3 regions of the Neptuniibacter sp. 2_MG-2023 genome follow, and region 3 is predicted to be linked to each of the others. Evidence: predicted binding sites of a transcription regulator. Region 3 holds the regulator's gene; each other region holds the start of a gene.
What was found. The regulator FNR, encoded in region 3, switches genes on or off when oxygen is low (the NO sensors DNR and NnrR bind a similar motif). The targets are predictions, from matches to a motif close to TTGATNTANATCAA.
Positions count from the first base shown of each region.

Region 1: the regulator FNR is predicted to act here: its motif matches at 5,943-5,956, upstream of Q4486_RS15075 (histone deacetylase family protein).
Region 2: the regulator FNR is predicted to act here: its motif matches at 4,077-4,090, upstream of Q4486_RS06185 (YdcH family protein).

Region 1 is NZ_JAUOQC010000021.1:27,146-38,035, reverse strand. Features, by position in the region: gene thiI (tRNA uracil 4-sulfurtransferase ThiI) at 1-1,226, shown strand, start outside; gene Q4486_RS15090 (OadG family protein) at 1,450-1,686, shown strand; gene oadA (sodium-extruding oxaloacetate decarboxylase subunit alpha) at 1,743-3,524, shown strand; gene Q4486_RS15080 (sodium ion-translocating decarboxylase subunit beta) at 3,534-4,835, shown strand; gene Q4486_RS15075 (histone deacetylase family protein) at 4,910-5,833, opposite strand; gene Q4486_RS15070 (tetratricopeptide repeat protein) at 6,128-7,732, shown strand; gene Q4486_RS15065 (LysR family transcriptional regulator) at 7,905-8,813, opposite strand; gene Q4486_RS15060 (DUF4440 domain-containing protein) at 8,902-9,363, shown strand; tRNA gene Q4486_RS15055 (tRNA-Arg) at 9,839-9,915, opposite strand; gene Q4486_RS15050 (flagella synthesis protein FlgN) at 9,995-10,483, opposite strand; gene flgM (flagellar biosynthesis anti-sigma factor FlgM) at 10,493-10,804, opposite strand.
Region 2 is NZ_JAUOQC010000004.1:236,888-247,777, reverse strand. Features, by position in the region: gene Q4486_RS06210 (SbcC/MukB-like Walker B domain-containing protein) at 1-1,022, shown strand, start outside; gene Q4486_RS06205 (hypothetical protein) at 1,095-1,766, opposite strand; gene Q4486_RS06200 (hypothetical protein) at 1,950-2,315, shown strand; gene Q4486_RS06195 (DUF3422 family protein) at 2,352-3,704, shown strand; gene Q4486_RS06190 (BolA family transcriptional regulator) at 3,701-4,018, shown strand; gene Q4486_RS06185 (YdcH family protein) at 4,158-4,394, shown strand; gene Q4486_RS06180 (ABC transporter ATP-binding protein) at 4,509-6,287, shown strand; gene Q4486_RS06175 (phosphatidylserine/phosphatidylglycerophosphate/cardiolipin synthase family protein) at 6,308-7,423, shown strand; gene Q4486_RS06170 (glycine zipper 2TM domain-containing protein) at 7,440-7,898, shown strand; gene Q4486_RS06165 (RNA methyltransferase) at 8,092-8,610, shown strand; gene Q4486_RS06160 (YecA family protein) at 8,655-9,239, opposite strand; gene recQ (DNA helicase RecQ) at 9,366-10,890, shown strand, end outside.
Region 3 is NZ_JAUOQC010000002.1:142,146-153,035, reverse strand. Features, by position in the region: gene Q4486_RS03240 (sulfite exporter TauE/SafE family protein) at 1-211, shown strand, start outside; gene hemN (oxygen-independent coproporphyrinogen III oxidase) at 295-1,683, shown strand; gene fnr (fumarate/nitrate reduction transcriptional regulator Fnr) at 1,756-2,550, shown strand; gene Q4486_RS03225 (adenine phosphoribosyltransferase) at 2,711-3,253, shown strand; gene Q4486_RS03220 (alpha/beta hydrolase) at 3,355-4,236, shown strand; gene Q4486_RS03215 (thioredoxin fold domain-containing protein) at 4,277-4,747, shown strand; gene rdgC (recombination-associated protein RdgC) at 4,852-5,766, shown strand; gene Q4486_RS03205 (SLAC1 anion channel family protein) at 5,887-6,858, shown strand; gene Q4486_RS03200 (hypothetical protein) at 7,069-7,527, shown strand; gene Q4486_RS03195 (rhodanese-like domain-containing protein) at 7,562-8,200, opposite strand; gene Q4486_RS03190 (DUF3087 family protein) at 8,376-8,885, opposite strand; gene queE (7-carboxy-7-deazaguanine synthase) at 9,000-9,632, shown strand; gene Q4486_RS03180 (bile acid:sodium symporter family protein) at 9,661-10,542, opposite strand.

The DNA of each region.
Region 1 (10,890 bases), on a different contig from region 3:
TGACAGAGTATCCATTGGGTGATTTTCACGATATATACGAAAAAGCACACGCAATTTATGCTGATGAGCTGAGAGGTAAAACGTTTAAGGTGCGTGTGAAGCGCTCAGGCAAGCATGAGTTCCGTTCCATTGATGTTGAGCGTTATGTAGGGGGCGGCTTAAATCAGCATTCAGAGGCGCTTGGAGTCGATGTACATAAGCCTGATCTTTATGTGGATTTAGAAATTCGTAATGACAAGCTGCATGTAGTTACAAATATCTATAAAGGTTTAGGCGGTTTTCCGTTAGGAACTCAAGAGGCCACCTTATCGTTAATCTCAGGTGGTTTTGATTCTATTGTTGCCAGTTACATGTCAATGCGACGTGGCTGTAAGACCCATTTCCTTTTCTTTAACTTGGGTGGGCATGCGCATGAGATTGGCGTAAAGCAAGTGGCCCTATATTTATGGCAGCGTTATGGCTCATCTGCGCGGGTTAAATTTATTACCGTTCCTTTTGATGAAGTTGTAGGCGAGATTCTTCAATCTGTGCACCATTCTCATATGGGTGTTGTCCTTAAACGGATGATGATGAGAGTAGGTGAGAAGGTCTCTGATCGTATGGGGATCGATGCTTTAGTAACAGGCGAAAGTATTGCCCAAGTATCGAGTCAGACGTTACCTAACTTGGCGATCATTGATGCTGCGACAGAGAAGCTGGTAGTAAGGCCTCTGATAACAATGGATAAGCAAGATATTATCGATATTACGCGTGAAATCGGTGCTTATGATTTTGCGAAAAATATGCCTGAGTATTGTGGAGTTATCTCTGATCGTCCGACGACCTGCGCTAAGAAAGATCGAGTCGAGAAAGAAGAGTTAGATTTTGACTACGAGGTGTTAGAAAGGGCCTTGGAACGTCGTCAGGTTATTAGTATCGACGAGATTATTGAAGACGTAAATATTCATGCGGAAGTTGAGGCCTTAACCAACGTAGGTGCTAATCAAGTTGTTGTTGATATTCGTGCGCCCCATGAACAGGAAAAGAAACCCTTGAATATTCCTGGATGTGAAATTCAGTTGGTGCCCTTTTTTGCTCTATCCGCCGCGGCAGATGGCTTTTCTGAAGACAAAGATTATCTACTATACTGTGAGAAAGGTGTGATGAGTCAGATGCATGCCCTTCAGATGCAAGAGCGGGGCTTTAGTAACGTAAAAGTGTACCGCCCAGGTGTAGCCGAATCATAGGGCCGTTTTTTAGTTTAAGCGGCAGTGTGCCTATGTTTTTGGGTATTATGCCGTCAATTAGATGAATTTTGACCTCAATTTATTGCCAGAAATAGACTTTTCGGGTTTAATTGTGGTCCATTTGCAACCAGTGCATTCGCTAGTGAACGTTTATAAATTATAAACGGATCAAAAGTCGCTTACTAAGCGAATGGGTTTCGATAAGTACAGGAGCATCCATAAGATGGAAAATCTGCTATCAGAAGGCCTAGAATTAATGGCCTTTGGTATGGGATTCGTATTTGTATTTCTAACTTTGTTGGTATTCACGACTTCGGGAATGTCAAAAGTAGTTAGCAAGTATTTCCCAGAAGCACCTGCTAAGCCGAAAGCAAAAAAAGCTGCACCAACAGCTGCTACGGCTAGTAATGATGAGTTGATAGCTGTAATGACAGCTGCTGTTCATAAATACCGTTCATAAACAAAGAACGGATAAATAAAGAATAATCTGCATTAATCGACAGAAGGCCATTACCCATGACCGACGCTAAGAAACCACTTGGTATTACCGACGTAGTTCTACGTGACGCACATCAGTCACTTTTTGCTACGCGTATGCGAGTTGAAGATATGCTGCCGATCGCGGAAAAGCTGGATAAAGTAGGCTTTTGGTCCCTAGAAAGCTGGGGCGGCGCAACATTTGACTCATGTATTCGCTTTATCGGAGAAGATCCGTGGGAGCGTATCCGTCTGCTAAAGCAGGCAATGCCAAATACTAAACAGCAGATGCTTCTGCGTGGACAGAACCTACTCGGTTACCGTCATTACGCTGATGATGTTGTAAATAAATTCGTTGAGCGTGCTGCAACCAACGGTGTTGATGTGTTCCGTATCTTTGATGCGATGAACGATCCACGTAACCTTGAAACAGCGATTAAAGCTGTTAAGGCAACTGGTAAGCATGCTCAAGGCACAATCTCTTTCACGAAAAGCCCTGTTCATACCACTGATATGTGGGTTGAATATGCTAAAACGCTGGAAGACAAAGGCGCTGACTCTATAGCGATCAAAGATATGTCAGGTATCTTGACGCCATATGATGCATTTGATCTGGTTTCTCGTCTTAAGGCGCAAACTGATCTAGAAGTTCAGTTGCACGCACACGCTACATCAGGTCTGTCAGATATGACAATCCTGAAGGCAGTAGAAGCGGGTATCGACCGTGTTGATACAGCGATCTCTTCTATGTCGATGACTTATGGTCATACAGCTACAGAGTCTGTAGTTGCTGCGTTAGCTGGTACAGATCGTGATACAGGCCTTGATCTGCTTCAACTTGAAGAGATAGCAGCTTACTTCCGTGAAGTGCGGAAGAAGTACGCTAAATTTGAAGGTTCTTTGCGCGGTACTGACTCTCGTATTCTTGTTGCTCAAGTGCCTGGTGGCATGTTGACTAATATGGAAGGCCAGCTGAAAGAGCAAGGCGCTGCTGATAAGTTTGATGATGTATTGGCAGAGATTCCACGAGTACGTGAAGATCTAGGCTGGATTCCGCTAGTAACGCCAACGTCTCAAATCGTAGGTACGCAAGCGGTGATTAACGTCCTTATGGGCGAGCGTTATAAAACAATTTCTAAAGAAGTTCAAGGTATTCTTAAAGGTGAGTATGGTGCAGCTCCTTCATCATACAATGCAGAACTTCAGGCCCGTGTTCTAGATGGCGGAGAAGAAATTACCTGTCGTCCAGCGGATCTGCTTGAGCCCGAAATGGATAAATTGGTTGCTGAGTTGAAAAATCTAGCAACTGAAAAAGGCATCAACCTAACGACTGGTGAGAACGAGATTGATGATGTTCTAACCTATGCGTTATTCCCACAGATTGGCCTGAAATTCCTTGAAAATCGTAATAACCCTGATGCATTTGAACCTGTACCTACATTAGAGGACGCACTAGCGATGTCTGCACCTAAGAAATCTGGATCAGAAGTTTACACAATCACTGTTAACGGTCAGAACTACGTTGTACAAGTGGCTGAAGGCGGAGATATCTCTGCTGTAGCACCTGCATCTGCTGCGCCAGCTGCTGCTCCTGCACCAGCGGGTGAAGGTGAAGATGTGCCAGCACCGCTAGCGGGTAATATTTGGAAAGTTGAAGTGTCTGCAGGTCAAGCGGTTCAAGAGGGTGATGTACTTGTTATCCTAGAAGCGATGAAAATGGAAACGGAAGTACGTGCAGCACGCGCAGGTACGATTGTGACTATCGACGTAAGCGAAGGTGACGCTGTTCAGGTTGGCGATTCCTTGCTGACACTGGCTTAAGGTATTCTGATGGAAAAGTTAACCCAACTGTTTACAGCCTCAGGTATTTACAATATCACGGGCGGCCAGTTCATCATGATTTTGGTTGGCTTGTTGCTATTGTTTCTAGCCATCCGAAAGAATTTTGAGCCTTTGTTACTTGTGCCTATCGGTTTTGGCGGCATTATGGCAAACATCCCTGAAGCGGGACTTGCTTATTCTGCAGTTGAAAACGCAGTGCATTTTGCTGTACCTGAAGTGTTGAACTCGCTTGCGGGTGCGCTCAACATAGCTAGTACAGACCCTCATGAGATTCTCCATGCTTATCATGGATCATCAGCTGCTGAGCATACGGCTGCAGTTTATGCGGCTCAAGATAGCGGTTATAACAACGGGATGTTGTATAACTTCTACACGGTTGCTATTGCTTCGGGTGCCGCACCATTGCTGATCTTTATGGGCGTAGGGGCGATGACTGATTTTGGTCCCTTGTTGGCGAACCCTAAAACACTGTTCTTAGGTGCTGCTGCGCAATTTGGTATCTTTGCGACTGTATTAGGGGCTGTTGGCCTAACGGCGATGGGTGTTATGGACTTTAACATTCAGGAAGCCGCTGCTATAGGTATCATCGGTGGTGCTGATGGACCTACAGCAATCTATGTTACGAGCTTGCTTGCTCCTCACTTGCTTGGTGCAATTGCGGTAGCTGCATACTCCTATATGGCGCTTGTTCCTCTGATTCAGCCGCCAATAATGAAAGCATTGACGACAGAAGCAGAGCGTAAAATTGCGATGCATCAGCTACGTCACGTGAGCAAGGTTGAGAAGGTTCTTTTCCCAATCTTGTTGCTTGTATTGGTTGCCTTATTGCTGCCTGATGCTGCGCCATTATTGGGTATGTTCTGTTTCGGTAACTTGATGCGCGAGTGTGGTGTAGTGGATCGTTTAAGCGATACTGCACAAAATGCACTGATCAATATCGTTACAATCTTTTTGGGATTGTCAGTAGGGTCTAAATTGTCTGCGGATAAATTCTTAGATCTTCAGACACTAGGTATTCTGTGCTTAGGTATTGTTGCATTCGGTATTGGTACTGCTTGTGGTGTTATCATGGCTAAGATCATGAATAAAATGGCAGGCGGTAATGCTATTAACCCACTTATAGGCTCGGCAGGTGTATCTGCGGTTCCTATGGCTGCGCGTGTATCGAATAAGATAGGTTTAGAGGCTAACCCTCATAACTTTCTGTTGATGCATGCTATGGGGCCTAACGTAGCGGGTGTAATCGGATCTGCAGTTGCTGCGGGTGTGATGATTAAGTTTGTAAGTTAAGCTTATTTCAAGACGACACAAGCAAGTGATTAAAAAAGGCTGCCAATTGGCAGCCTTTTTTGTTGAACTTGGATTTAATGTCCGGACAGAACTTCGATATGAGCTTGTACACTAAAGGCGAGCGATATTGGGTTATAACCGCCCTCTAAAATAGATACTATGCGGTTCTTACTATAAGTCTTTGCCGCATCCATCAAAAATTGAGTGACCCAGCGATAATCCTCTTCATTTAGCTTTATATCTGCCATTGGGTCTTCATGGTGAGCATCAAAACCTGCGGAGATGATGATCATATCGGGCTTATGTGCTTGTATCGCAGGTAGCCACCTTGATTCAACCAATTTACGGAATACCATACCATCACTATGGGCTTCCATAGGGCAGTTTATGATATTGTCCCGCTGGATATCGCTATAGCGTTTGGGATAGAAAGGGTGCTGAAAGGTCGAGCACACTAATACTTCTGGCTTGTCTTTAAATATATCAACGGTCCCGTTTCCTTGATGGACGTCAAAATCAAAGATAGCCACGCGTTCTATATCTGGCTGCTGTAAAGCATGCATGGCAGCAATTGCCGCATTGTTGTAAAAGCAGAATCCCATAGGATTATTATGCTCTGCATGATGCCCTGGCGGACGTACAGCGCAGAATGCGTTTTGAACTTTGCCTGCAATTACCCTGTTTGTGGCTAATATGGCTGATCCGGCTGCTAAGCTTGCCGCATGTAATGAGTCTGGGCATAGGGCAGTATCTTCATCAGTATAGATAATACCTTGTTCCGGAAGTTTCATTTCTAAACGTTTTTGATGGAGATGGGCATGAGCTAATTGGATCTGCTCAGGGAGAACGTGAACAGATTGAATCTGTTCAAGTTCTTGCATCAGCCCTGTTTTTTCCAGTACTTTCTTAATGGCGACAAGGCGAATAGGACTCTCTGGATGCTCTGGCCCCATATTATGTAAGCCACAATCATCATGTGTGATAAATGCTGTAGTCATAAGTATCTATTTTTATATGTTTTTATGTAGTGTACCTGAAACCTGTAGATGAAGATCTCATCATATTGTATCAATACCCCCAGATTACGCTTAGTGGGAGCGGTTTTTCTTGATCTGGGTCATTCGCGTTTAGTTGTTCTCCCTATAGGATAGTCAACACAGCATAGAACTGTCTTGGCACCAAGTGTTTCACCCTACGCTTGGTGCTTTTTTTTGTTTTCAGTAAAGGCTTTTGTCTTGAGGCCTCCGCTTTTATACTGCATACATATATGTAACTTTATCGCGGATGGTTGAGTGGCTAAGGTAGATTATTCTGACAAACAAGTGTTGCTGATTGAAAGTAGTGGCAACATGCGTGCAACAATCTTCTATATGCTAAGAAGCTTAGGTGTAGTGAACCTTAAAGCGATCACTATTAATGAGCGAGTTCTATCCGAAATATCCGAAAATAACTACGATGTTATTCTGCTTGGCCATAATGTAAATGATAGTGTGGCCGGTATTCAGATTCTTGAAGAGTGCCGCTATCTTGGTTATATCAAACCAAGTGCCTGCTGGGTTTTTATGACCAGCGATTCGTCGCAAGAAGTCATTTTACATGCAATTGATAGCCGCCCCGACGAGCTTATTATGAAGCCTTTCTCTATTGATGAGCTTAAGCATCGATTAGATAGCATATTGTTTCGTAAAACTATTTTTAAGCCTATTGATGATGCGCTTGAGATCGGTGATTACCCTACGGCCATAAATTACTGCAAAAATAACTTTGCTAGTTATGATGCCGAATATGATGAAGCACAGTTAATATTATCGCGTTTATTAACTCAGTTTGGTAAATCGCAGGAAGCTGCCAAAATTGCAGAAAAGCTCTATTGGAAAGGCCATGATAAAGAAGCGGGCTTGTGTTGGGCACAGGCGCTTCTAGCGCAAGGTAATATTGAAGAAGCGCAGCGATTGTTAAATGAGCTGATTAGTGAATACCCTTTGTTTATTGTTGCTTACGACCTTTTGGCTTCTAGTCATGAGAAAAATGGTGATCTTGAGTTAGCTTGTGAAACAGTGAATGAAGCCACTCAACGCTCACCATTAGGTATTCCGCGTCAAATGGAGTTGGGGCGCTTAGCTACTCAAACGAAAAAGCTCGACCTCGCTGGAGGTGCTTATAAAAAGTCGATCGCATTAGGTCGGCATAGTTGTTATAAGTCGCCAGAACCTTATTTACGCCTAGCAAATGTAAAGCGAATAGAACTCTCTGCTGCTGAAGGAAACGCAGAAGTAGGGCTTCATAATGAGTTTGAAAGCATAATTGAACAGGCTTATAAAACCTTTCCTGAAGATCATCTGTTAAAAGTAAAAGCGTCATTGCTGAAAAGTGAGCTGTATAACCAACTTGGTGACACTGAAGCGGCAAATAAATGCACACGTGATGCCCAGAGAGCTAATTCGGAGCTATCCACACCGTTAAACTTAGAACGTGAGTTACTCAATGTAATGGGTGATGCTGTACCGCTGATCGAGCCTGAGAAGACGAAGCGTGCAGCACCAGTGGTCAGTAAAAAACATGACCCTGAGATGAGTGTCAAAGTGAATCGCTTAGGTGTTAAGCATTACCTCTCAGGTAAAATGCCTCAAGCCCTCAAATATTTTGGTTTAGCGACCGAGTATGACACGACTAACGTTAATGCGTTGCTCAACTTGGCTCAGCTTTTTCTTGAGTCGGCGAGAGATACCGTAGATAAGCGCGCAGAGCGCTTAAAAATGGTAGAGCGTTATTTAAAATTATCGAGCCGATTGGTTTCTGATGGCGTTGAGAAAGATAAATACCACCGATTGCAACACTACTTAGAAGAAGGGGTAGATAAGATACCTGATGGATCTTTGGGGAACCTTATACGCTAATTTTTTGTAAATAAGAATGGAGCGTATTACTACGAGGCTGCTATGCCGAAGCTGCGGTCATGAATAAGATGATTATAGGGCGACTGTAAGAAGAGCGTTTATCGCAGACTTAGGAGGTCATTGGATGCTGTAGAGGTCAGTTATCTGAAAGTAAGGCGATAAACGTTTAGCGCTACTGTAAATCAGAAAAAATATAGTTTTTTAATACCTCCAGCGATTGATTGTTGCGTTGTTTCAATGAAATGCAGCTATATTTCACCATTAGCTCTGCTTTGGGTAATGGTCTAAACACTGTCCCTGTGACACATGTATGCTTTAGTGGAGCGGCTAACGTTGCTATACCTTGACCTGCCGCGACCATAGCAATGGCCACTGAACGAGGAGTGGCTTCAATAATTTTCTTAGGGCTAAACCCTGCTTTGTGACATTGACCAATGATTTCATCGTACAGGGTGGGGTTGGTATCTCGTGGAAATAAAATTAAAGTCTCTTCTATTAGGTCGCTAAATGTTACTTCACTTTTCTGTGTAAGAGGGTGAAAATTGGGCAAAACTACCCCAGTCTCATCGGCTTTGATAGGAATTGTATCAAGTAATTCATTGTCAGGACGGTACAAAATGAACGCTGCATCTAGGCTTTCATCAATGACGCTCCGAATTAACTTATCTGATGTTGTTTCTACAAATTCATACTCGCAATTAGTTAATTCAGTATTCAATTTTTGTATGATACTGGGTAGAAAGCCGGACATGACTGCACTGGAATAACCAAGCTTTAGTTTATTTATTTTGCCATGACCAATAGAGTTAGTTCGCATTGTAATGGTGTTAATGTGATCAAATATACTTGGCAAGGATTCATATAAATACTGACCGGCATTGGTGAGTTTTATTTGTCTTCTTTGTCTATCAAACAATTGGCAGTTTAGGCTTTCTTCTAGTTGTGCTATTTGACGAGATAGCGCTGGTTGGGCCACGTGAAGCTCTTCGGCTGCTTTACGAAAGCTCAAGCAATTGGCAATTACCCAGAAATAACGGAGTTGGCGTAAATCGAAGTTGAATTGATATAATTTAGGTATCAAATGATTACATTTCCATATTGGACTGATATGGGTTTGCTGAAGATAATAATATCTACTTAGTTTTTTTAATCAACTTATGTGGATAATTATGAATATACAAGTTTTAGTTAAAAGCTGTATTGCTGCAGTGATCTTATCTGTTTCTGGTTTAACTTTTGCCGAATCTAACCTTGATAATCGACAGTTAGCAGAGCAACTTAATCAAAAATGGGACGACTTATTCAATAAAGGCGACCTTTCTGCACTTACGCAACTTTATAATGAGCAAGCAGTGATCTCACCAGGTAATGGTCAAGTTTTAAAAGGGCAGCAAGCGATTGCTGAACTATTTAAAGGATTTATTGATGGTGGCGTTCATAGCCATAAAATCTCAATAATTGAGATTGAACGCGAAGGTAATGTTTTGTATCAAGTTTCGAATTGGCAAGCATCTGGGCAAGCACAAGATGGTGTAATTCCAACTTTTGGTGGTGTAGTGACTTTGGTTTCAAAGCTCAATGAAGCGGGTGAGTGGAAGTTACAAGTACATAGTTGGAACATGGGTAAGTAATTATTTGGTTGTCTAATCGATATGTCAGAAGGGTGAAAAGTAATCTATAAAGATTTTACTGCATGTAGCGAATTGGTAGTGTTGTATTAAATAGTAGATTTCACCCTGTTCATGCCAAGGTTCAAGGACGAACGATGTTGGTTTGCCTCGATAATCTTATGAAATTTATAGTCCTATGCCTAAATTAATTTAGATCATCATTCCTACACAGGAAGTGTCTGAGCTTTAAGGTTTTAATCACGCTTTAATTAGTCAAAATATACGGTTTTATTGCATCGGAGAATATTCTGAAGTGTGGTAGTACTGAATATGTTTTGACGGCTTTGAGGTTGATTCAGATGTGTGGTGTTAAAGCATTATGCTGTCTTATGTGGCGTATGCGACCGTATAGGTCAGCTTGTTTGTATTGGTAAATAAGCTGACATTTAAAAGTTAATTTTATTTAACTTATTGTTTTTAAGATATTTTAAAGGAATGGTGTCCCAGAGAGGATTCGAACCCCTGGCCTGTCCCTTAGGAGGGGACCGCTCTATCCTACTGAGCTACTGGGACTGAAGTAGGTGTGAAATTCTGCGAGATTCTAGCGCTAATTCTATGAAGAGTCACTAGCTAGGCGTGGTATTAGGATGGTTTAGGCTTTGCCTATCCTGTTTTGAGCTTTATAAAGTCCAGAGCTGCCTGCTTTAGTGTAGAGCTGATCCTGTTTTTTCTGTCCGCGCACAATGGCTAGTAACTGGGTTACATTTTGTTGACTGCGGTGAATCGCTTGCTCGTTACGCTTATTTTTATGTTGTAACTCTTTCAAATACTGCTTGATAAGCACGTAGTGTTCAGCTGCTTGCGATAAAAGTGGGCTGTCTTCTTCCGTGTCTCCGGGGAGTCCATAATCACCCGCTTCGATGTTATAACCGAAAGATTTCAGTAATTCTACGCGTTCGAGGGTGAAATTATGGAAGCTATTGAGCAGCGCCATTTTTTCCTGAGTGGTATCACTCAAGCGATCGATGTCTTTGCTGCTCAGAGCTTCAAGCTCTTTGTCGTAAATAGAGCTGAGTGATTCTAAAAGCAAAATACCCTGCTCTAGCAGGGTATTAAGTTCTGTTATTTGTTGCTCAGTCATGTCATTGCTTTAAAGTAGGTTATCAAAGTTAAGCATCTTTTCAGCTACGCGTTCAGCGTTAATCTGATAGCTACCACTTTCTATTTCCTGTTTGATTCGCTCGACACGTTCATTGTCCACATCAGGTGTGTCAGACAGTTGCTTGTCAACATTCTGCAGTAACTGTGCTGCATTGCTGAGATTGACTGTATCACCTTTATTGGACGGGGGCTGCTGGGCAACTGCACCGTTGCCATTTTTGGCAGCGTTACCTTGCTCATTAGTCCGTGCACGAGTGCTTGCCGTCTGTGATGATGACAGGCTCGTGAGATCATTAATCATTTATCCGTCCTCTGTACTGTATCTGAACAAGCTTATCGGCGGCTCTTAATAGAACTTTAAGAAAAAATTAAATTATTTTCTTGTGG
Region 2 (10,890 bases), on a different contig from region 3:
TCTCTCTGCATGAGAAAAAGAAAAATGCCGTACGTGATGGTGTTGCGCAATATAAAGCTAAATACCATGGTGGCGGTTTAAGTCATCAGCAGTTGGATAAAGTAACGCCGGACTCTAGTCATGAAGAATTAGCCGCGTTTGTGGATGAAACGGTGCAAGCACTTAAAGATTCTGAGTTGGCTAACTACAGTCAAAAAGCAGAGCGTGCTCGTTTAGAAGCTGAAACGGCTTTCCGTTCGGACTTTGTCGCCCATTTGAATGACCAAATAAATAAAATAAAAGATCTTATTCGTGAGTTAAATCAACATCTTAAAGGCCGTCCTTTCCATAAAGAGATGTATAGCTTTGAGATGATGCCTAACCCTGAACTGAAAGATATTCTGGAACTGGTAGAAGCCTATACGCAGATGGATTCTGCAAATGTTGGTTCACTGTTTGATCTTAAATTTGACAGTGATAAGCCTCATAAAGACGCGTTAGCGAAAATTCATGAAGTGTTAAAAGATGAAGGGGAGAGTAGCCTGTTACAAGACTACCGAAACTTCTATAACTTTGAGTTAGTCGTTAAAGACCTTGATGGTAATCGGAAAACAACATTAACTCAGCGTATAAAAACCGGTTCCGGTGGTGAGCATCAGGTACCGTTTTATGTGGCGATCGCAGCTGCACAAGGGGCGACTTACCGTCTGCGAGAAGGTAGTGACGGTCAACCTCTAGGTGGTATGAGTCTTTCAGTATTTGATGAAGCGTTTAATAAACTTGATTCAGAAAATACCGTAACTTCCCTTGGCTTTATGAGTGATTTAGGTCTGCAGACTATTATCGCAGCGCCGGATGAAAAGTACTCATTACTAAGTTCATGTATGGATACCATTATCAACGTTTGTCGTGATGGACGAGTGGTAGACTTAGATGTAGAGTTCCCTACTCAACGGGGACGGGAGCTTCTTAATTCAGATAACCCCTTGAAAATGATCGCTGACTTAGAGCCTGATGCTGCAATAGATTTGGTTGAGTCTTAGCCGCTAATGTAGTGAGCTAATGTAGATAAAAAAGGCGCTTTTGGCGCCTTTTTTATTATTGGAGATGGGCTGTTAATTTGTTTTTCGTTTAAGGCGAGGCGATGGCCAATGTAGTTGAGGGACTAAGCTAATGAATGATCGCTTTCCTCGAAAAATATGTAAGCGTCCAGCATGCATTTTCCCTATACAGCGTTCAGTGGGATCTAAAAGTATAAGTTTAAGCTCATTGATAGTTGGGGGCGAGAGGTTTGAAAGTGGCTTTTGTTCGTTTTTCAAATCAGAAAATTGCTGGTTACTGATCAACTGATTAAGTGTTATCGCATCCCAAATATCCGGTAAAGCCATTAAAGGCTCCAGCAGTCCTAAACGTGCGGGTGTTATTATGCCGCGCTCTCGACTGAAATATTTTCGGACGCTTAGGTCTGTGTGGACTTTTAATAATGAGTTGTCGCGAACATTACTACTAAAATCCATCTCTTCAAGGCCCAAAATAATTGTTTTGAGGTTCCAATTACAACCTTTAATTAACTGCCAAACAGGCTCCATACTAGTTCTTGAACCCAAGCTATATTTGATGGCATCGTGGGCTAAGGTCGTATTAGGTAAAAGAGTGATGATTAAAAAAGTGGATTGGAAGTCTAATAAGCATTCAGGCGTTTCAATAAAACAGTAGGGCGTTTCCCTACGACAGAAAGCCATCCATTCATCACGTGTGTTAAGTTGTTGAAGTACTGGGATAATCACTGTTAAAGCCTAAAACGAATGTTGTTTTCTATACGGGTCAAGAGTAGTAGGCTAAAAATCCACATCGACTGGGTGTAAACTCCGTCTCTTTGCCCCTAGAGGGAAATTTATGAGCTGTTATGATGGGTATAAAACCACAACCGTTTGTTACTGCGAGTATAACGAAAGCAAAGGATAAGAACCATGAAGTTGCTGAACCGTTCAGCGTTTGTTGTGCTACCGCGAGAACCCTTTGCAAATTGGACCAATAGTCTTGATGTGGATGCCGATGGTTTACATCAGTGCTTATCTCTAGAGGAGCAAAGGCGGGAAGGTACTGTATATCTTATCGCAGAGGTAAGCTCCGAAGCTGATTTTAGCAAAGCATTAGAAGCCCAGTGGTTGCAGATTTTTCAAAATGAACTCTCTGCGTGGGACGAATTAGGGGATTGTTGGCCCCATGAACTGACCTATGAATCATTTAAGCAATGGTTTGATGTTTATCCACAGATTATGGCGATAGATTTAAGTTCACAACCATTAATGATGGCGAATTTAGACGAACTTTAAGCGTTAACGTTTGTTTGATCTTTTTGGAGTATATAGATGGAACAACCAGTAAATCCTTATGGGCTGCGTATGCACCCTATGCGAGATACATTATACAGTGAGTTACATTCTCGCCCCTTTCAGGTGATTCAAAGCCCTGCTCGAATTACTCACTTAGCCGTTATGTGTGATGAGGAAGAGAGTCAGCAGCAATTTGAACATCTTAAAGAGTTGTACCATCATTTTGGAATTAAACCGCCACTAGTTGATGAGCTTTGTTATCACTGTGATTTTGATAAGTTACGGATACGACGTGAAAAACATATGGAGTTCACGACCTATACCTTTATCAATACAGATATAGAGCAGGGTGGGAACCCTTTTGAAATTACCGGCTTAACCCCTCTGCCTGAAGGCTGGTTGGCGGATATTCCAGGTACCGTGATGTGTGCTTTCCATCTGTCAGTTGAGGATGCGCGTCAAACTCAAGAGTTAAACCTTCCTCTTGTTAAGCGTTTCTTTGAAGGGATGCGTTTAGTCGGAAGTAGCCCTCAAGATGGTGATGCTCGTGTTTGGACGACCTTTCAGACCCATGGTGATGGCTTTGGTCGTTTTCTTATCTATAACAAACAGATGAGTGATAGCCAGTTAGGACGATTAGTGCAAAGGATTATGGAGATTGAAGTCTATCGATTGATGTGTCTGCTCTCCTTACCTACTGCGCGCGAGATTAACCCTACACTAGGGGCTATGGATCAGAAATTAGCCGATGTAACTTATCATCTAGCCCATAGCAAGGATATTGATGAACAGGAGCTATTATCACGGTTAACCGATATGGCTGCTTGGGTAGAAGATTGTAGAGCGAGAGCTACATTTAGGTTTAGTGCTACTTATGCTTATCATGATCTTGTCATTAAGCGTTTGGAAGAGCTAAGAGAAGACGAGGTCTCAGGACATTTAACAATTACAGAGTTTATGACACGCCGATTAACCCCAGCGGTTAAGACCTGTCGTGCTACCAGTAATCGCTTAGAAGATCTATCTCGGCGTATCGACCGTGTAGCTGAGATGATGAGAACGCGTGTTGAGTTATCCATACAGTCACAAAACCAAGATCTGTTAGCCTCAATGGATCAGCGCTCTAAAGTACAGTTAATGATGCAGCATACAGTGGAAGGTTTATCGGTTGCTGCCATTAGTTACTACACTATAGGCTTGTTAAAGTATCTCCTAGAGGCGCTTTATAACTCGGGTATTGAGTTAAATAAAGATCTGATTATGGGTATATCTGTGCCGGTTGTAATTGGCTTAGTGGCGTTTACAACACGGAAAATACATAAACGCTTTTTGAAAATGGCGATAGATCAAGTAGCCAAAGCAGAAAGTGAAAAGAAGGCCGAAAAATGAGTATTGCAGCAATTATTAAAACTAAGTTGGAAGCGGGATTATCTATTGCCCATCTAGAGATTGAAAATGAAAGTCATATGCATTCAGGGCCGGCAACCGATTCCCATTTTAAAGTGACGATCGTCTCTGAGGATTTTGCAGGTAAGCGCTTAGTTCAGCGTCATCAACTAATATATGGCTTGCTTGCAGAAGAGATGAAGCAACCAATACATGCTTTATCAATGCATTTGTTTACCCAGTCTGAGTGGCATAAAAAGGGAGAGACTGTTATGCCTTCCCCTAAATGTTTAGGGGGTTCAAAAGCAGATCATTAAGCTTAGAAAGCAAGGTGAAGTTGGTTAAGCTTAAGGCAAAGTTGTTTGAATCAGAGTGTTGATGCTTGTCAATGTTTTCAGTTAGGTAGAGGAGGAGACTGAAGACATAAAGAAGCAGAATAAATATAAGGGGAACCTAATGCCTATTGAACACCATGCTTTAATTAATGATTTTCCAGAGTACCGTGAACGTATTCATGACTTAAAAATGAAAGATGATCGGTTTGCTAGTCTTTTGGGTGAATACCATGAACTAACAAAGCATGTAGAGCATATGGAAGCGGAAATTGAAGCTGTTAGCACTCAGGTTGAAGAGGAGGCGAAAATAAAACGTCTGAAGTTGAAAGATGAGTTATTCGCCATGTTACAAGCCTAACCTTGTAATCGCTTAAAATGATAAAAGCCTGCATTTAATAATGTGGGCTTTTTTGTTTATATGAAATGCATAAGCTCCGTTATACTGAGCCTATCTAGACGATAGGGAGCTAATGTGAAAAATTTTTATGATTGGCGGTATATACTCGATGTCGCTATGGAGCATCGACGAGAGTTAATAAAGGCAAATATTATTGCTCTATTCGCGGCTATTGCCTCTGTGCCTTTGCCTCTTTTCTTACCTCTGTTAGTCGATGAGGTCTTATTAAATAAACCTGGTTTTATCGTTGAAACTATCAATCCGCTCTTTCCGGATGATTGGTTAGGACCTGTGCTCTATATCAGCGTGATTTTAATAGTTACCTTATGTCTTCGTTTTATCGCCTTAATGTTTAATGTTTGGCAGGCGAGGCAATTCACTATTATCTCTAAAGATGTGACCTACCGCATTCGTGAGGGACTTTTACAACGCTTAAAACGCATATCTATGGCTGAGTACGAAACTCTGGGGAGTGGGACTGTTACCTCTTATTTTGTAACCGATTTAGATACGATTGACCGCTTTTTAGGTAGCTCCTTAAGCCGTTTGTTAATTGCCACATTATCAATCATAGGAACCGCTGCCATTTTATTATGGATGCATTGGCAGCTAGCCCTCTTTATTCTCTTTTTGAACCCTGTGGTTATCTATTTCACTACATCTATAGCTAAGAAAGTTAAACATCTAAAAGGGCGTGAAAATAAAGCCTATGAATTATTTCAGGCAGCCTTGACTGATACTCTAGATAATATTCAGCAGATTCGCGCCTGTAATCGTGAGCAACATTATTTATCACGTTTAATTGATGATGCCCGCGTTGTTAGAGATCGCTCTAGTGCTTTTGAGTGGAAGAGCGATGCTGCTAATCGTTTTGGCTTCGCTATTTTTATGGTGGGGGTGGACCTATTTAGAGCATTATCGATGTTAATGGTGGTGTTCTCAGATCTGTCTATTGGTGAAATGATGGCTGTCTTTGGTTATCTATGGTTTATGATGTCGCCAGTGCAAGAGATACTTGGTATCCAGTACAGCTTTTACAGTGCTCAGGCCGCTTTACAGCGAATTAATAGTCTATTGGGCTTGGCTCAAGAACCTGAATACTCTTTACAGCATAACCCGTTTGAAGGTAAACGAACTGTTTCTGTCAGCCTGCAAAATATCCATTTCAGTTATATGGATGATCAACCCATACTTAAAGGTGTCTCACTTAATATAGAAGCGGGACAAAAAATTGCTTTAGTTGGTGCAAGTGGTGGTGGTAAATCAACATTAGTACAAGTGCTGTTGGGGTTGTATCCGGCAAATGAGGGTGAGATATATTTTGATGGTATCTCTGTAAAAGAGATTGGCTTAGCCTGTGTTAGAGATAATGTAGCCACTGTTTTACAGCAACCCGCGTTATTTAATGGCACGATTCGCAGCAATTTAATGATGGGGCAAGACTTTAGTGAAGCTCAGCTATGGCAGGCATTAGAGGTGTCTCAACTAAAAGGTTTTGTGGAAAACCTTGAGAGCGGCTTGGATGAACGAGTGGGGCGCCAAGGCATACGTTTATCGGGAGGGCAACGCCAGCGCCTTGCCGTGGCACGTATGGTGCTTAGTGATCCTAAAGTTGTTGTGTTAGATGAAGCGACCTCAGCTTTAGATTCAGAAACAGAAACTTCATTACATCAAGCTTTAGAAACATTCCTGAAAGGTAGAACAACTATCATTATTGCTCACAGGTTAAGTGCTGTGAAACAAGCTGATCATGTTTACGTATTTGAAGATGGAAAAATATGTGAACAAGGGCAGCATGAAGAGTTAATAAACAATAATGGCTTGTATGCACGGCTTTATGGTGATTATCAATAAAGCGGTCTTAAGGTTGTATAATGCGTAAGCAGTTTGAGTGGCGAGAAGATAATAAAGTTGAACTACTAGTCGATGGTGAAAATTTCTTCCCTGTAATGTTGGCTGAGATCGAAAAAGCGCGATATAGCTTGTTACTGGAGTTTTATTTTGTCTCTTCTGGTGTGATTACGAGCCGTTTTGTTCAAGCACTGATTAGAGCTGCACAACGCGGTGTTATGGTTAAATTGATCATTGATGATTTTGGATCTTATCGCTTCTCCAATGCAGACCGTGATGTGTTGAAGGCAGCAGGCGTTGAAATCGTTGTCTATAACCCACTGCATGTGAGCAAATTTACTCGAAATTTTGCCCGTGATCATCGTAAACTACTTGTTGCTGATCAGCGCGTCGCGTTCATCGGTGGTACAGGGTTAAGCGATGTATACTGGTTAGCAGATGAAGCTGGTTGTCCTTGGCATGACCTTATGGCTCAAATTGAAGGACCGGTTGTAACAGACCTTGTCACTATGTTTAATGAATTGTGGCAACGTTGTACAGCACAGGTGCTTTCGCCTGGTGGTAGTCTGGAACAAAAAGGTAACTCGAAGGTCAGAGTATGTACTGTTCAGGGACTCTATCAACAGGATATAAAAGCGAGTTTTTTGAAAAGAGTGAACAGTGCCAATAATAATGTGTGGTTAATGACCGCTTATTTTTTACCCTCTTTTTCTATGCGACACGCTTTACGGCGAGCTGCAAAAAGGGGAATAGATGTGAAATTAATCATTGCTGGGCCCCATACCGATCAACCTTGGGTATTCCACGCTTCTAAACGATATTACAGTCGTTTATTAAAAGCGGGTGTACGGATTTTTGAATATCAACCGAGATTTCTTCATGCAAAAATGTCGGTGGTTGATAGCTGGGCGAGTATAGGTTCATGTAATTTGGATCATTGGAATTTACGTTGGAACTTAGAAGCGAATATTGAACTGCATGATGAACAATGTTTAGAACAGATGACTCAGTTATTTAATGATGATTTGCTTCATTGTCAGGAAGTAACATATGAAAACTGGTCAAAAAGACCATGGCATCGTCGATTAAAAGAGACCTTATGGGCATGGATCAGCCATTTGGTGCTTAAAATAAGATAGAGAAGGAAGTGGAATTATGAATAAATTTACAATTGCAGCGGCTTTAGCTTGTTCACTAGCACTTACTGGCTGTGTGAATAGTTTAAGTGGAGATACTTATTCTCGTAGTGAAGCGCGTCAAGTACAGCAAGTGCAGTATGGCGTTGTGCAGTCTGCACAGCTTGTTGTTATTGAGGGAACAAATTCAGTTGTGGGCGCAGGTGCTGGAGCTGTCGTGGGTGGCGTAGTAGGTTCTAATGTAGGTGGCGGTAAAGGGAAGACCATAGCAACTGTTTTAGGTGCAGTTGCCGGTGGTTTAGCCGGTAAGTCAGCTGAAGAATCACTAACTCAGACTCAAGGCCAAGAGGTTACTGTCCGCCTTGATAATGGCAATACTATTTCTGTTGTTCAGGAAGTTGCTGATGGTCCAATGTTTAGATCAGGTGATCGAGTACGTGTATTAACTGGAAGTGGTACTGCTCGCGTAACCTATTAATCTTCTAAAAAATCGATACAAGGGTGGGTGGCTTTGCTACTACCTTGTATCGATCTCTAAATAGACGCAGTTTTTTGAAAGCTTGTTCGTGATGATTGGCTGTTTAAATTAGTTTTTCTTAATTGTTACTGTGCATTTTCCTCTCATATAGATTGCTATAAGATGCATGTTTTTTAATAAGGCTTTTTTGTATATGCCCTGTAATCATCAAGCTCATATCGGATTAACTGACCCTAAAAGCCCAGAAAATGTAGGCGCTATAATGCGTGCTGCGGGATGCTATAACGCTGCATCGGTGAGTTATACCGGTAACCGTTTTAATAAAGCTCAAGAGCAGGGGCGCCGTTTACAAACTGATACACGTAATGCTGTTGAGCGGATCCCTTTAGAACATGTAGAGTCTTTTAAACAAGCTATACCTAAAGGAGCGCGGCCGGTTGCTATTGAACTGGTGGAAGGGGCAACATCGTTAATTGATTATCAGCACCCTGAAAATGCGTTCTATATTTTTGGCCCAGAAGATCGATCTATAGATAAAGAGATTGTGGCTTGGTGTGAAGATGTAATCTACATACCTACTGTTGGATGTATGAACTTGGCGGCGACGGTTAATGTAGTCTTATATGATCGGATCGCTAAGTTGGGGCCCAAAGCAGATGGGGATGAATTGATTCGTCGTTCGAGGGATCGTAATAATCAATTAAAAGTATAAAGTTGGCGCAGGCGTAAGGTAATTAGTAGCCCGCGCCTCTATTATTACTTCTCAGGTGCGTGGAAGTGTAGGTAAAGATCCACTAACAGCTCTGGAATTTGAGAGCACATTTCTGCACAAAGATTTTCGTCATCACGTATTTTGTTGATGTCATCTTCGTCAAATAGCTCAGACGCAACCATAATCGGTAGCAGCATTTGGGCTACATCATCGTCGGCTTTATTGGAAAACCAGTTGTCTTCCTGAGTAAATACACCCTCCATGAACGCCTGAGACCACCAAGCAAGAGGCGCAATATCTTCATCTTCTTCTGGATCTAAAGATAGTTCACAAGGAAGCTCGATCTCTCCATCACTGTAAAAGTTGGCCCCGATGCTGGCGTAGAAACGTTTTAGTAGGGACATAATCTCTTTTTCTTGAGCGTCTGATTCCCACTTAGGTGTCTCATCGAATACTAATTCTAGCCATGTCTCTTCTGCCAGCGGGGTTGGGCTGATATTTAAAGCACAGAAAAGACCGTGAACACCAATAAGATCAAGACAGTCTTCTGAGACGTGATCTGAATAAAGAAAATCATCCAATTGATCCAACTCAGCGTCGGTCAAGGTATTTGCAGTGTTGAGAGACATGAAACTATTCCATAAAAGATAATGAGGTTGATTTTAGCCTGCTAAGTAATAATTAGCAGCTTTTTTGTTTGTCCTAGATGACCTAATTGGAGTGACAAGCTGTCTAGCTTTCTGGATAATCCGTGCATGATTTCTAGCGCCCTTCAGATCTTAAAAGACGTATTTGGTTACGAACAGTTCCGTGAGCCTCAAGCTGAGATAGTTGAGACACTGGTTAATGGCAGCGATGCGCTGGTTATTATGCCAACAGGGGGAGGAAAGTCCCTTTGTTATCAACTTCCAGCACTGATTCGTCCAGGAACAGCGGTGGTTGTCTCGCCTTTAATTGCCTTGATGCAAGATCAAGTTACCGCGCTCTCCCAGTGGGGGATTAGAGCGGGTTGTTTGAATTCTAGCTTAGATTTTTCTTTAATCAATGAAACAGAGCATCAGTTAAGAGCGGGTGGTTTTGATCTTCTCTATATAGCGCCGGAACGTCTATTACAGCCAAGAACGCTCTCACTCTTGCAAGAGTGCCCTATCGCCCTGTTTGCGATTGATGAAGCGCATTGTGTATCTCAATGGGGTCATGATTTTAGGCCTGAATACCTACAACTCAGCCGATTAGCAGAATTATTTACGGGCGTCCCTCGCATTGCATTAACGGCAACCGCTGATCAACGTACCCAGCAAGAGATTGTTCACCGTTTGGCACTACATGAACCCGCTGAGTTTATTCAAGGCTTTGACCGGCCAAATATTCGTTATCGAATTGGTCAGAAAGATAAAGCTAAGCAACAACTTCTTAAGTTTTTAAAGAATGAGCATCCTAAAGATTCCGGCATTGTTTATTGCCTTTCCCGTAAACGGGTAGAGGATACGGCTGAGTGGTTGAGTGAGCAGGGGTTTAATGCACTACCTTACCACGCCGGTTTGAGAACAGATCTGCGTAGCCATAATCAGCATCGTTTCCTGACCGAAGAAAATATCATTATGGTTGCAACCATCGCATTTGGTATGGGGATTGATAAACCTAATGTTCGTTTTGTTGCTCACTTAGATCTACCAAAAAGTATCGAAGCTTATTATCAAGAAACAGGCCGTGCGGGACGTGATGGTTTACCTGCGGATGCTTGGATGGTTTATGGTTTGCAGGATGTAATGTTTCTACGCCAAATGCTAGAAGGCTCACAAGCGCCGCTGGAACAGAAAATAGTCGAGCAGCAAAAGTTGGAAGCTATGCTGGGGTTGTGCGAAATAACATCATGCCGTCGGCAAGTCCTATTGAGCTATTTTGGTGAAGATGATCATGCTCCCTGTGGAAATTGCGATACTTGTTTAGAGCCTGTACCTGTATGGGATGGCACGGATGCGGCGCGTAAAGCTATATCTGCGGTTTATCGTTCAGGGCAGAGCTTTGGTGTAAACCATGTTGTGGATACATTATTGGGTAAACCTAATGATAAAACTGAACGTTTTCAGCATCAGAAACTATCTACTTGGGGTATAGGTAAAGATTTAGATAGAAACCAGTGGCGTTCGGTTTTTCGTCAACTGGTGGCACGTGGATTTTTAGGTGTGAATGTTGATCAGCACGGGGTTTTACACTTAACGGATCGTTGTCGTCCCCTATTGAAAGGTGAGGAGAGGATACAGCTACGTAAAGATCAGC
Region 3 (10,890 bases):
CATATGGGCATCCGCCGCTGCGGACTGGACCTTAAGCGCACAATTAATGATCGCTTTTGGATTAGGCACGCTGCCCACTATGCTTTTAACTGGCGTTTTAGCACAACAGGTAAAAACAGTTTTACAACGAAAACTAACAAAACACCTCTCTGGTAGCCTGATTATACTGATGGGACTCTACACAATCCCTTGGCAAGGCATACTGAATTAGCCATAGAGTTAAACCAAGCTTAGTTACTAATAGATTATTTACTGTCAGTGATGGCAGCAGTCGAGATAACGAGGGAAACATTCGTGGATAGCAACCTGATAAAATGGGACTTAGATCTAATCAAGCGATACGACCTTTCAGGTCCACGCTATACATCTTACCCAACAGCCGTTCAGTTCGATCCTGAACTATCTTCCTCGGATTTAGTGACAACAGGACAGAACTCTGCCGACTTAAATGCGCCACTCTCTCTTTATGTGCACATCCCATTTTGCGCACACGTCTGCTACTACTGTGCCTGCAATAAGGTCATTACACGAAATCGTAAGAAAGCACAGCCCTATTTGGATACCCTGTATAAAGAGATGGCTCAGCTTTCCAAATGGTATAGTAATGACCGTCAGGTCACTCAGCTTCACTGGGGCGGCGGTACGCCTACTTTCATTAGCCATGAGCAGATGAGAGAGTTAATGCAGCAGATGCGGGCTAATTTTAATCTACTAGATGATGACTCCGGCGATTACTCTATTGAGATAGATCCAAGAGAAGCCACTGAAGAAACAATCCAAGTATTAAGAGAGATCGGTTTTAATCGCATTAGCTTAGGTTTACAAGATATAGACCCTAAAGTGCAAGAAGCTGTTAACCGTGTGCAATCGGTTGAACAAACTTCTGCCATTTTAGAAGAAGCTCGCCGCCAAGGCTTCCGCTCACTTAACCTTGATCTTATTTATGGCTTGCCCTATCAAACATTTGATGGCTTTAACGAGACATTAGATACCGTTATTGAGATGAACCCAGATAGACTCTCTGTATTTAATTATGCTCACCTGCCAGATCGTTTTAGGCCACAGCGTCACATCGATGAATCAACACTACCTAGCCCAGAGACGAAACTTGCTATTCTAGAATCAACTATCAGTAAACTACTCAATGCCGGTTATGTCTATATAGGCATGGACCACTTTGCTAAACCTGATGATGAATTAGCTATTGCGCAAAACACGGGAAAACTACACAGAAATTTCCAAGGCTACACAACACATTCTGAATGTGACTTAGTTGCCATGGGGGTATCTGCCATTAGTCAAATTGGTTCTGTGTACTATCAAAACCAGCATGAGATGCAAGCTTATACAGATACAGTAGAAAGCGAAAAACATGCAATTAAACGCGGCGTAAGCTTAACCCAAGATGACATTATCCGACGCCATGTCATCACTCATCTTATTTGCCATTTCGAATTAGAAAAAGCACCAATAGAGCAGCGCTTCGGTATCCAATTCGATCAGTACTTTGCCGATGCCCAGCAAGAGCTAAGCGCTTTTACCACCGATGGTCTTATTCAAATGGACACAAAACGCATTACCGTATCACCCGCCGGTCGGTTACTAATTCGCAGAATATGCATGGCTTTTGATGCTTATATACCAAAAGACCTTAGCTCACAGCGATTCTCACGGATTATTTAACTTTCCGTATTTACAGAAATATTACATAATCAAAATGTAGCCACTCGATTATAACGACAACAGGAATGTATTATGAGTGATAACAAGACAAACGAAGGGAAGCTGCGCAGTTTGCAGCAGGTTAGCTGTAACACTTGTAGTCTTAGCTCATTATGTCTCCCCGTTTCGCTTAATATGACAGAGATGGAACGGTTAGATAGGATTATCGATAAAAGCCGACCATTAAAAAAAGGGGAGCACCTATTTAACCAAGGTTCCGAGTTCACTGACGTGTATGCGATTCGAGCAGGGACCGTTAAAACCTACACCATCACAAATGAAGGTGAAGAACAGATCACTGGATTCTATTTTCCAGGTGAACTTGTTGGCATGAGCGGATTTGATTGCAACGAATACCCTGTCTCAGCAAAAGTACTAGAAACTACAACCGTTTGTGAAATTCCATTTGAGCGTCTCGACGATCTGTCGGGGCAGCTTCCGGAACTACGCCGCCAGCTTTTACGCACTATGAGTAAAGAGATTCGCGAAGAGCAACAGATGATGCTTCTTTTATCAAAGAAAAATGCAGAAGAGCGTGTAGCAACATTCTTGGTGAAAATATCGCAACGCTTTAAAGCAAGAGGCTATTCTGAAACAAGCTTCCGTCTATCCATGTCACGTAATGAGATTGGTAATTACTTAGGCTTAGCCGTAGAAACTGTCAGCCGTATTTTCACACGTTTCCAAAAAGCTAATTTACTGCGCGTTGAAGGTAAAGAGGTTCATATAGAAGATATAGAGCAACTCTACAGATTATCTGGAGAGATTATAGAAAGTGATGCGACTGAACCAGTAAGTGCTCAATGTGGTAAAAACGGCCACTGCTAAAGATCGATAAAATAAAAGAGCACCGGCATATTGACTACCGGTGCTCGTCAGTCGCACAAAAAGTAGCCATCTCAATGTGTAACCCAACGGGTTCATTAGACCTTTATCTCCCCTAAAATGCATTGAGCCAAATCAACAAGCAGTTTCCAAGGAGTTTTTAATGTCATACGACGAATGTTATGTGAAGTCAGTTATTCGAACCATCCCTGACTGGCCTGAACCTGGCGTACAGTTCCGTGACATAACCCCCCTATTTAAAGACCCGAAAGCATTGCGCATGATCTCTGACGCTTTTATTCAGCGTTATGTTGATAGTGATATTACTCATATCGCCTGCATTGATGCCAGAGGCTTTTTGATCGGCTCTATTATCTCCTACCATCTAAATATTCCCTTAGTTCTCGTCCGTAAAAAAGGGAAGCTTCCAGGCCAAACAATCGAACAAGAATATAAGCTGGAATATGGCACAGCGACCGTTGAAATGCAGGTTGATGCAGTTACTTCTGGAGACAAAGTTTTAGTTTTTGACGATTTAATCGCTACAGGCGGAACAATACTTGCGGCCTGCAGCATTATCAAAAAATTGGGAGCATCAGTATCAGAAGCCGCTGCACTCATTGACCTACCTGATCTTCAAGGTTCCAGTAAAATCCAAGATGCAGGTGTCCCAGTACATACGCTTCTAGCCTACGAAGGCCTTTAAACACTACAAGTGACCTCTAATAGAATACTGAAACGGCTTGCATATTTCTTTTAAGAATATCATTATAACTTAATTGACGAACAAGCCGTTTAGGTATTTCTATGCTCCGTATTATTATCGCCCTATTCCTTGCTAGCAGCCTTCTTAACTCCAGCAACCTATATGCAGAAGAGATCACACTAAAATATAAGCATCTCGACTTAAATGCCAACCTGCACCTGACAGAAGAGAACGGTTTTAACAATATACTTCTCATCACCCACGGCACACTCGCCCACAATGGCATGGAGATCATTGCCACATGGCAAGAGCTACTGGCTGATGAAGGCATGAGTAGCCTAGCTATCAATTTAAGTTTAGGCCTGGATAATCGGCATGGTATGTACGACTGTAAAACTCCTCACACCCATAAACATACCGATGCAATTCCTGAAATAGCTGCTTGGGTGGACTGGCTTAAAACACAAGGTAGCCAATCGATAATATTAGCCGCCCACTCCCGGGGAGGGAATCAAACAGCTTGGTATGCGGATACACACTCAGACCCTGTTATAAAAGGACAAATTTTAATTGCTCCGCAAACTTGGTCGGAACAATATGAAGCAGCGAGTTACAACAAACGCTACCAACACTCACTGCCAGATCAGCTAGAAAAAGCTATTCAATTAGCCCCAGATAACATGCTTACCAATACAGATTTTATCTACTGTGAAGATACGCAAGTAGCCGCTTCAAGCTTTGTAAACTACTATCAAGCTAACCCACGCCTTGATACTCCCACGCTATTATCTAAAACTACACTGCCAACACTAGTCTTCAGTGGCAGTGAAGATACTATTGTTGCCGATCTATTTGAAAAATTGGAAACTTTAAACAACGATGCGGTACAAAGCATTCAAATTGAGGGAGCTGATCACTTCTTTCGCGACCTTTATATGGATGAAGTTACTGAACATAGTTTAGAATTCATCGAACAACTATAAACACTCAGCCCCTACGCTGAGAATAAACGCCGGAATTTACATGTTTAGATTACTACCGATCTTTTGTTTAATAATCAGCCAAGCGATCTGGGCTGTGGAAATACCGAGAACAAAAGACTTACAGCAAGCCTATGTAGAGACTGGTAGAAATTCATCAGGTCAGGAAAAAGTTGTGATGCTCTTAGTCTCGCAACCTAATTGTAACTACTGTCTTCTTATTACCGAAGAGATCATCCATCCAATGCTTTTAAGTGGTCATTATGAGAGCACTACGCTCTTTAGCGAGCTTGAAATTAATACAGGAGGTAGCATTAAAGATTTTAACGGGCAACAGGTAGGCGCTAATACATTTGCTCAACGGTACAATGCATGGGCAACCCCAACACTGCTTTTTCTCAACAATAAAGGTGAGGAAATTGCAGAAAAGATGGTCGGCATCAACACCTTAGATCTCTACGGATACTATGTCGATAAGTCCCTTAATACAGCTTTTAAAAAAATAAATCCCTAAGCACCCTATTTAGATAATTAATTTCGTCATAAACCTATAATTTCCTCTTCCATCCACAACATTTCTTGCTACTATGCACTGCCTTTTTTCTATCAGGAGCTGCTATGTGGTTTAAGAATGTCATCTTTTATCGTTTAACTGAACCCTTCGAATACACACAGGAACAGTTACAAGAAAAGCTCTTGGAACAAACATTTACACCTTGTAAAAGCCAAGAATTGAGCCGTTATGGCTGGGTTTCACCTTGCCATTTAACAGAAGATCTACTCGCTCACCAAGTACACGGCATGTTTATGGTGGCTACCCGCAAAGAGGAAAAGATCCTACCCGGCGCCGTTATCAAAGAAGCCGTTGGTGAAAAGGTTGCCGTTATTGAGCGCGACCAAGCACGTAAAGTTTATAAAAAAGAGAAAGACCAACTAAAAGATGAAGTTGTGCTTGACCTCCTACCCCGCGCTTTCAGTAAGTTCCAACAAACCAGTGCAATTATACTTCCTAGCTTAGGCTGGATTGCTGTTGATTCTTCTAGCCACAAACGTGCTGAAGAGCTACTAAGCCACCTACGTGGAACGCTAGGTAGTCTACCTATAGTACTTCCTGATGTGCAGCAATCACCATCAGCCGTTATGTCCACTTGGTTAGAAAGTGACACTAGCATACCTGAAGGCTTTGAAGTGTTAGATGAATGCGAGTTACGCGATAATGTCCTTGAAGGCGGTGTTATTCGAATTAAAGGTCAACAACTGGAAGATGAAGAGTTTGTTGCCCACCTTGAAGCAGGTAAACGAGTAGTTAAACTTGCCCTTGAATGGGATGAACATCTGAAAATCCTGCTACAAGATGATCTCTCAATCAAACGCCTTAAACTCAGTGACCAACTACAAGATAAAATGTCCGATGAGGCCGCTGAAGATGAAGTCGCTCAATTTGATGCAGATATGGTTCAAATGGGCTTAGAGTTTGCCAAACTGTTCCCTGCGATTATTAAGGCCTTTGGTGGTGAAGCAAAGAGACCCTAAACTAATCGCTGCTTCCCAGCCATACTTAATGACTGGGAAAAGGTGTACAGAAAAACTTGGCTTTAATTCTTAAAAATAATTATAATATTAGAATATTCTAATTTAATGATGGTTAGAGACATGCAAAATAGCCCTGAACAGAACTTACCTAAACTACAATTTTTTCCTGCAGCTTTTTTCTCTGTAGTAATGGGATTAACAGGGCTTACCCTCGCTTGGGATAAAGCCTCTGTCGTTTTTGGTTTTACTGACGTGATTGCTCAGGCACTCCTTATTCTAAGTGCGTCAGTACTACTACTGATTGTTATCACTTATACATTAAAAGCAAAAAAATACCCAAACGCTGTTGTAGAAGAGTATCAACATCCCATCAAAATGAGTTTTTTCCCTGCGTTTTCCATTAGTCTTATTTTAATGAGTATCGCAACTCTACATGTATCTAAGGAGCTCTCATTATATTTATGGGGAACAGGTGTCACTATACACTTAGGTTTTACCATCCATGCTTTAAGCCAATGGATTCACCATCCAAAATTTAAAATCGAACATTCAACCCCAGCATGGTTCATACCTGTTGTCGGTAATATCCTGATTCCCATTGCCGGTGTTGAGCATGGTTTTATAGAGTTAAGCTGGTTCTTTTTTTCAATTGGGTTTATTTACTGGATTATTTTAAAGACTCTCATTTTTAACCGTATGTTCTTCCATGAGCCGCTACCACAAAAGCTGCTCCCTACCCTATTTATCTTAATCGCTCCCCCAGCGGTAGGTTTTATCTCATACATGAAATTAAACGCTGATCTAGACAACTTTTCGCGTATCTTATTTTATACATCGATGTTCTTAGTATTACTGCTTTTCACACAACTACCTAGATTCAGTAAAATAAAATTTTACATGTCTTGGTGGGCGTATTCTTTCCCTTTAGCCGCCTCAACAATAGCAACATTGGTGATGTATCAACACAATCCATCTCCATTTTTCCAATATATAGCTATTGTATTACTTACTTTATCTTCAGTGGTCATCAGCATACTTTTTATTCGTACAATACTGGCGATAATCCGCAACGAAATATGCCTTCCTGAATAAACCAAAGGGGGCGCTCCCACCTCGCCCCTTTTATTGACCTGTTTCCAGACAGAAAAATGCACTAAAAAAAATCACAACGAACCAATCGTCACCATAATGGAACAAAAATAAGCGTTAAAAAAATTTAAGTCATTAAAAATCAAAAGGTTAATGTTTTTGGCGTAATTCATGCTTTTGATTACAAGGTCTATAGCTTATGGGCCATTTACAATGACAAATGTTCCACTCTCTTTAGAAAATACATTATTGAAAGTATGCCGGGAAAAACTCACGGGTACCGTTTTCATTGCTTCCGAATCAAACCGTTCTGGGCAAATTGTTATCAATCAAGGTGCATTAATTGGATTAAATTATTGCGGACTAAATAACGAAGAAGCATTCAACACTTTAGTCAACAGCCAAAACCTGCGCTGCTCCTTTACTCCAGACCTGCTTTTCCCCATTGCAGAAAGCTTACAACCTGAGGCTGCATTACATCTATTAGAAAAGATAGGCTATTCTGAGGAAATCATTGAAACCGAACAAGCCCCCATTGAAGAGCCTGATGAGATAGCTGAGGAAGTGAATACCGTTATCTATAGGGGACAAGTAGTCGAACGAAAGAAAGATAAACCTAAAGCTGAAAGAAAAAAATCAGGCTTAGTTTATAGAGGACAAGTGATAAGTTAGGAAAACCTACCCTGTAGGCTTTCCTATGAATACTCTACTCTACCCCATCGCCTACAGTAGTCAGACCTAGGCTTGTCCAGGCTTGCATTCCACCACGATAATACTTCAGCTTTTCTGCTGGATAGTCAGCTTCTAGCATTGCTCGAATTAAGGCTGGCGTTTGTCCACACCAATAACCATTACAAAACATTGCTAATGTCTTAGCTTGGCTATAATCAAAGCTACCATCTTCTTTTTTAACTGCGCCAAACTCTTCCAAAGCATCCGCCGCTGTTTCCTCTTCTTCCATTACGGTATAAGGAACATTCATGCTGCCTGGAATCGTTAAACGATAATGCCAACCAACGGTGCGAGTATCTACAATTAAGATATTCTCATCAGTTTCCGCCTGTTGCATATAATCAACAAATTCACGTTCGCCAATAGTTTCAACATCATAAGGCTCAAAAGGTCTTATTGGCTGAGGCATACCTCGAAAGGTCGTGTTATAAAGCTCATTAATCGTATTATTAGGATCTTGATTACGCATAACCTCAATAGGCTCACCATCATGCTGAACAGTAAAAGACACAAGACCCGGCGCTATCATCGCCTTGCCTCCTTCAGCTATTACATGGGGAGATGAGATCAATGCCGCCACTAACGCAAAACGACCCACTGTGTGCTTTAACATGTCGAAACCTCTATTATTATAAGTTTATTCGGTATAGTTATAACGATTTTTGCACAAAAGCCTACTAATAGTCATTAACTCTAATATAAGACATTAGAATAAACTGATGGACGATTTATCGCTAAGAACAAATATAAAACGACACCTTTATAAAATAGAAACGAGATAAACCTCTCTATTTTAGGGTGAGTAACATATCAATCGTATATAAATGAGGATCCGCTTCTAAACCTTTTTGCTGACATTGATCTAAAAATTTAGCTTCCCGTTTTTCAGTGTCATGAAAACCAAAATCATTCCCTTCAAGACTCTGAATTTGTAACGTAGCCTTATAATAAAAAGCCAATACAATAGCGGCAGTCTTATCACCTTCATCAAGCAACACTTCCCAGCGATGACGATGATTCTGTATTTTCAAAGCTTGACGCTTAAGGTTCCATGCATAACGAAGTTCATCATAATAAGGACGCCCAACAAATCTAGAAAAAACACCGATCGTAATTAAAGCGCCTGTTAAAACACCTATTAAATTGATCATGGTGTTTGCTTGTTCTGGGTTCCCAAAATAGTTACGTAATAAAGCACTTAATCCTAAAGCAATCAGCGCAAAGATCAGACACAAAATCAGCGCAACCTTACGCTGTTTTTTCTTATAAATCGTTTTATCTATCTGTTTAAGTTCCACGTAACTACCCTATTAAACCTAATTATATGATGATGAATGAAATTAACTTGCAGTCAAAATCTGCCAGTGTAGACTTAGCGCCTTTAAAATAAAGGCCCTTTCTAACATAATCTAATGTATTCCGTAAAAGAGATTTTCTATAGTTTGCAAGGCGAAGGTGCACAAAGTGGACGCGCATCAATCTTTTGTCGTTTTAGCGGCTGTAATTTATGGTCCGGTCGCGAACAAGACAGGCAAACAGCTGTCTGTAATTTCTGCGATACTGACTTCATCGGAACTGATGGTCAAAACGGTGGAAAATTCAAAACTGCCGATGATCTCTGTACGTTTCTAAGCTCTTTTTGGCCTAAAGACAGTCATATTCCACCTTATATTATTTTTACTGGTGGAGAACCTGCTCTCCAGCTCGATCAAAACTTGGTCGATACCTGCCACCAGCATGGTTTTATTATTGCCATAGAAACCAACGGAACAAAACCTCTTCCAAACAACATTGACTGGGTCTGTGTCAGTCCAAAAGCCGATGCCAAGGTAATAATCACTTCTGGTGATGAATTAAAGCTAGTTTACCCTCAGCAACTTGCCCGACCTGAACAGTTTGAAGAGATGGATTTCAGAGAATTTTATCTACAGCCTTTAGATAGTCCAACCCGCCCTATCCACACTCAAGATATTATCAACTTCTGCTTAAAGAACCCACGGTGGAAACTGAGTCTTCAAAGCCATAAAACCTTAGGTATTGATTGAAACTAAGGTATTGGTTGGAACTAGGTCGCTACACTGTACGGTTAAATATCTGCCTAGATGTATAAAAACGGTAAGCGATTAATATAAAAGCGGGAATATTCATCAGAACGCCATAAATAAGCGCACTGGCAGCCATCTCCGAATTATGTAAAATCCCCCCCGTTATTAACAAGGCTATCGCCGCGTTTTGAATACCTACCTCTACAGCTAAACTAATACCTTGCTCTGTATTAAGTCGCATCTGACGAGCAATCCAATAACCTAAAAACATAGCTAAAGAAACGAGTACAAGTACGCTCGGCCCTAACTGAAAAGTTAACGCGGGTAACTGCTCCCAGTTCGTTTTTACTATACCGAAAACAACCAACACCAGAAAAAGACCTGCTAACGCTTTAACATAGCGCTCAATGCGCAGACAAAAAGCAGGCCAGCGATGATGAACTAAGGCGCCCAATAAAGCGGGAAGCACAGAGATCACCATCAACTTGACCATTGTAAGAACAATGGGAAACTCTATCGCCGCTTGTTCACCCATCCAGTAACTGACGGCTAAGGCCGTTAAAATCGGCATACTAATGGGTGTAATCAAACCAGAGATAGCTGTTAGACAAACAGACAGAGCTGTATCTCCCCGTGACAGATAAGTAATCATATTAGATGTCGCTCCCCCAGGTGCAAAAGTTAACACCATAATACCGACAGCTAGGGCCGCAGGGAGATCAAAAGCACTGACAACAACAAAACCTAATAAAGGTAATAACAAAAGTTGAGATAAAACCCCAACGAAGACAACGTTAGGTTGACGCCAAAGCAGCGAAAACTCAGGCACCCGCAAAGACATTCCAACACCCAGCATAATAGTAAAAAGTGCTAGAGGTAAAACCAGCTGTACGGCTATTCCATGTTCCATATTCAATCCTAAATTTTTAATAAAACGATACTAAGTTTTTGTTGGTTTTCATACAACATAAAAGGCAATTTTTTATACCCAATAAAACTCAAACACTGATGATATAAGGGATAGCAAAGGCTACCCACATACGCTGTGGATAACTTTGTGAGTTATTTATTTAAAACGTCATGAAACGCCTATTAAATAAGGCGCTCCGTCAAACTGATCATTTTTTGATCAATAACAAATTACCTCTTTAATATCAACATGTTAAATATGTCAATACTGTAATTTAAGGTTTTAAAATATGTATAGGAGAGACATTAATGAGTTACACAAATTAACAGTGTAAAAGGTATATTTTCA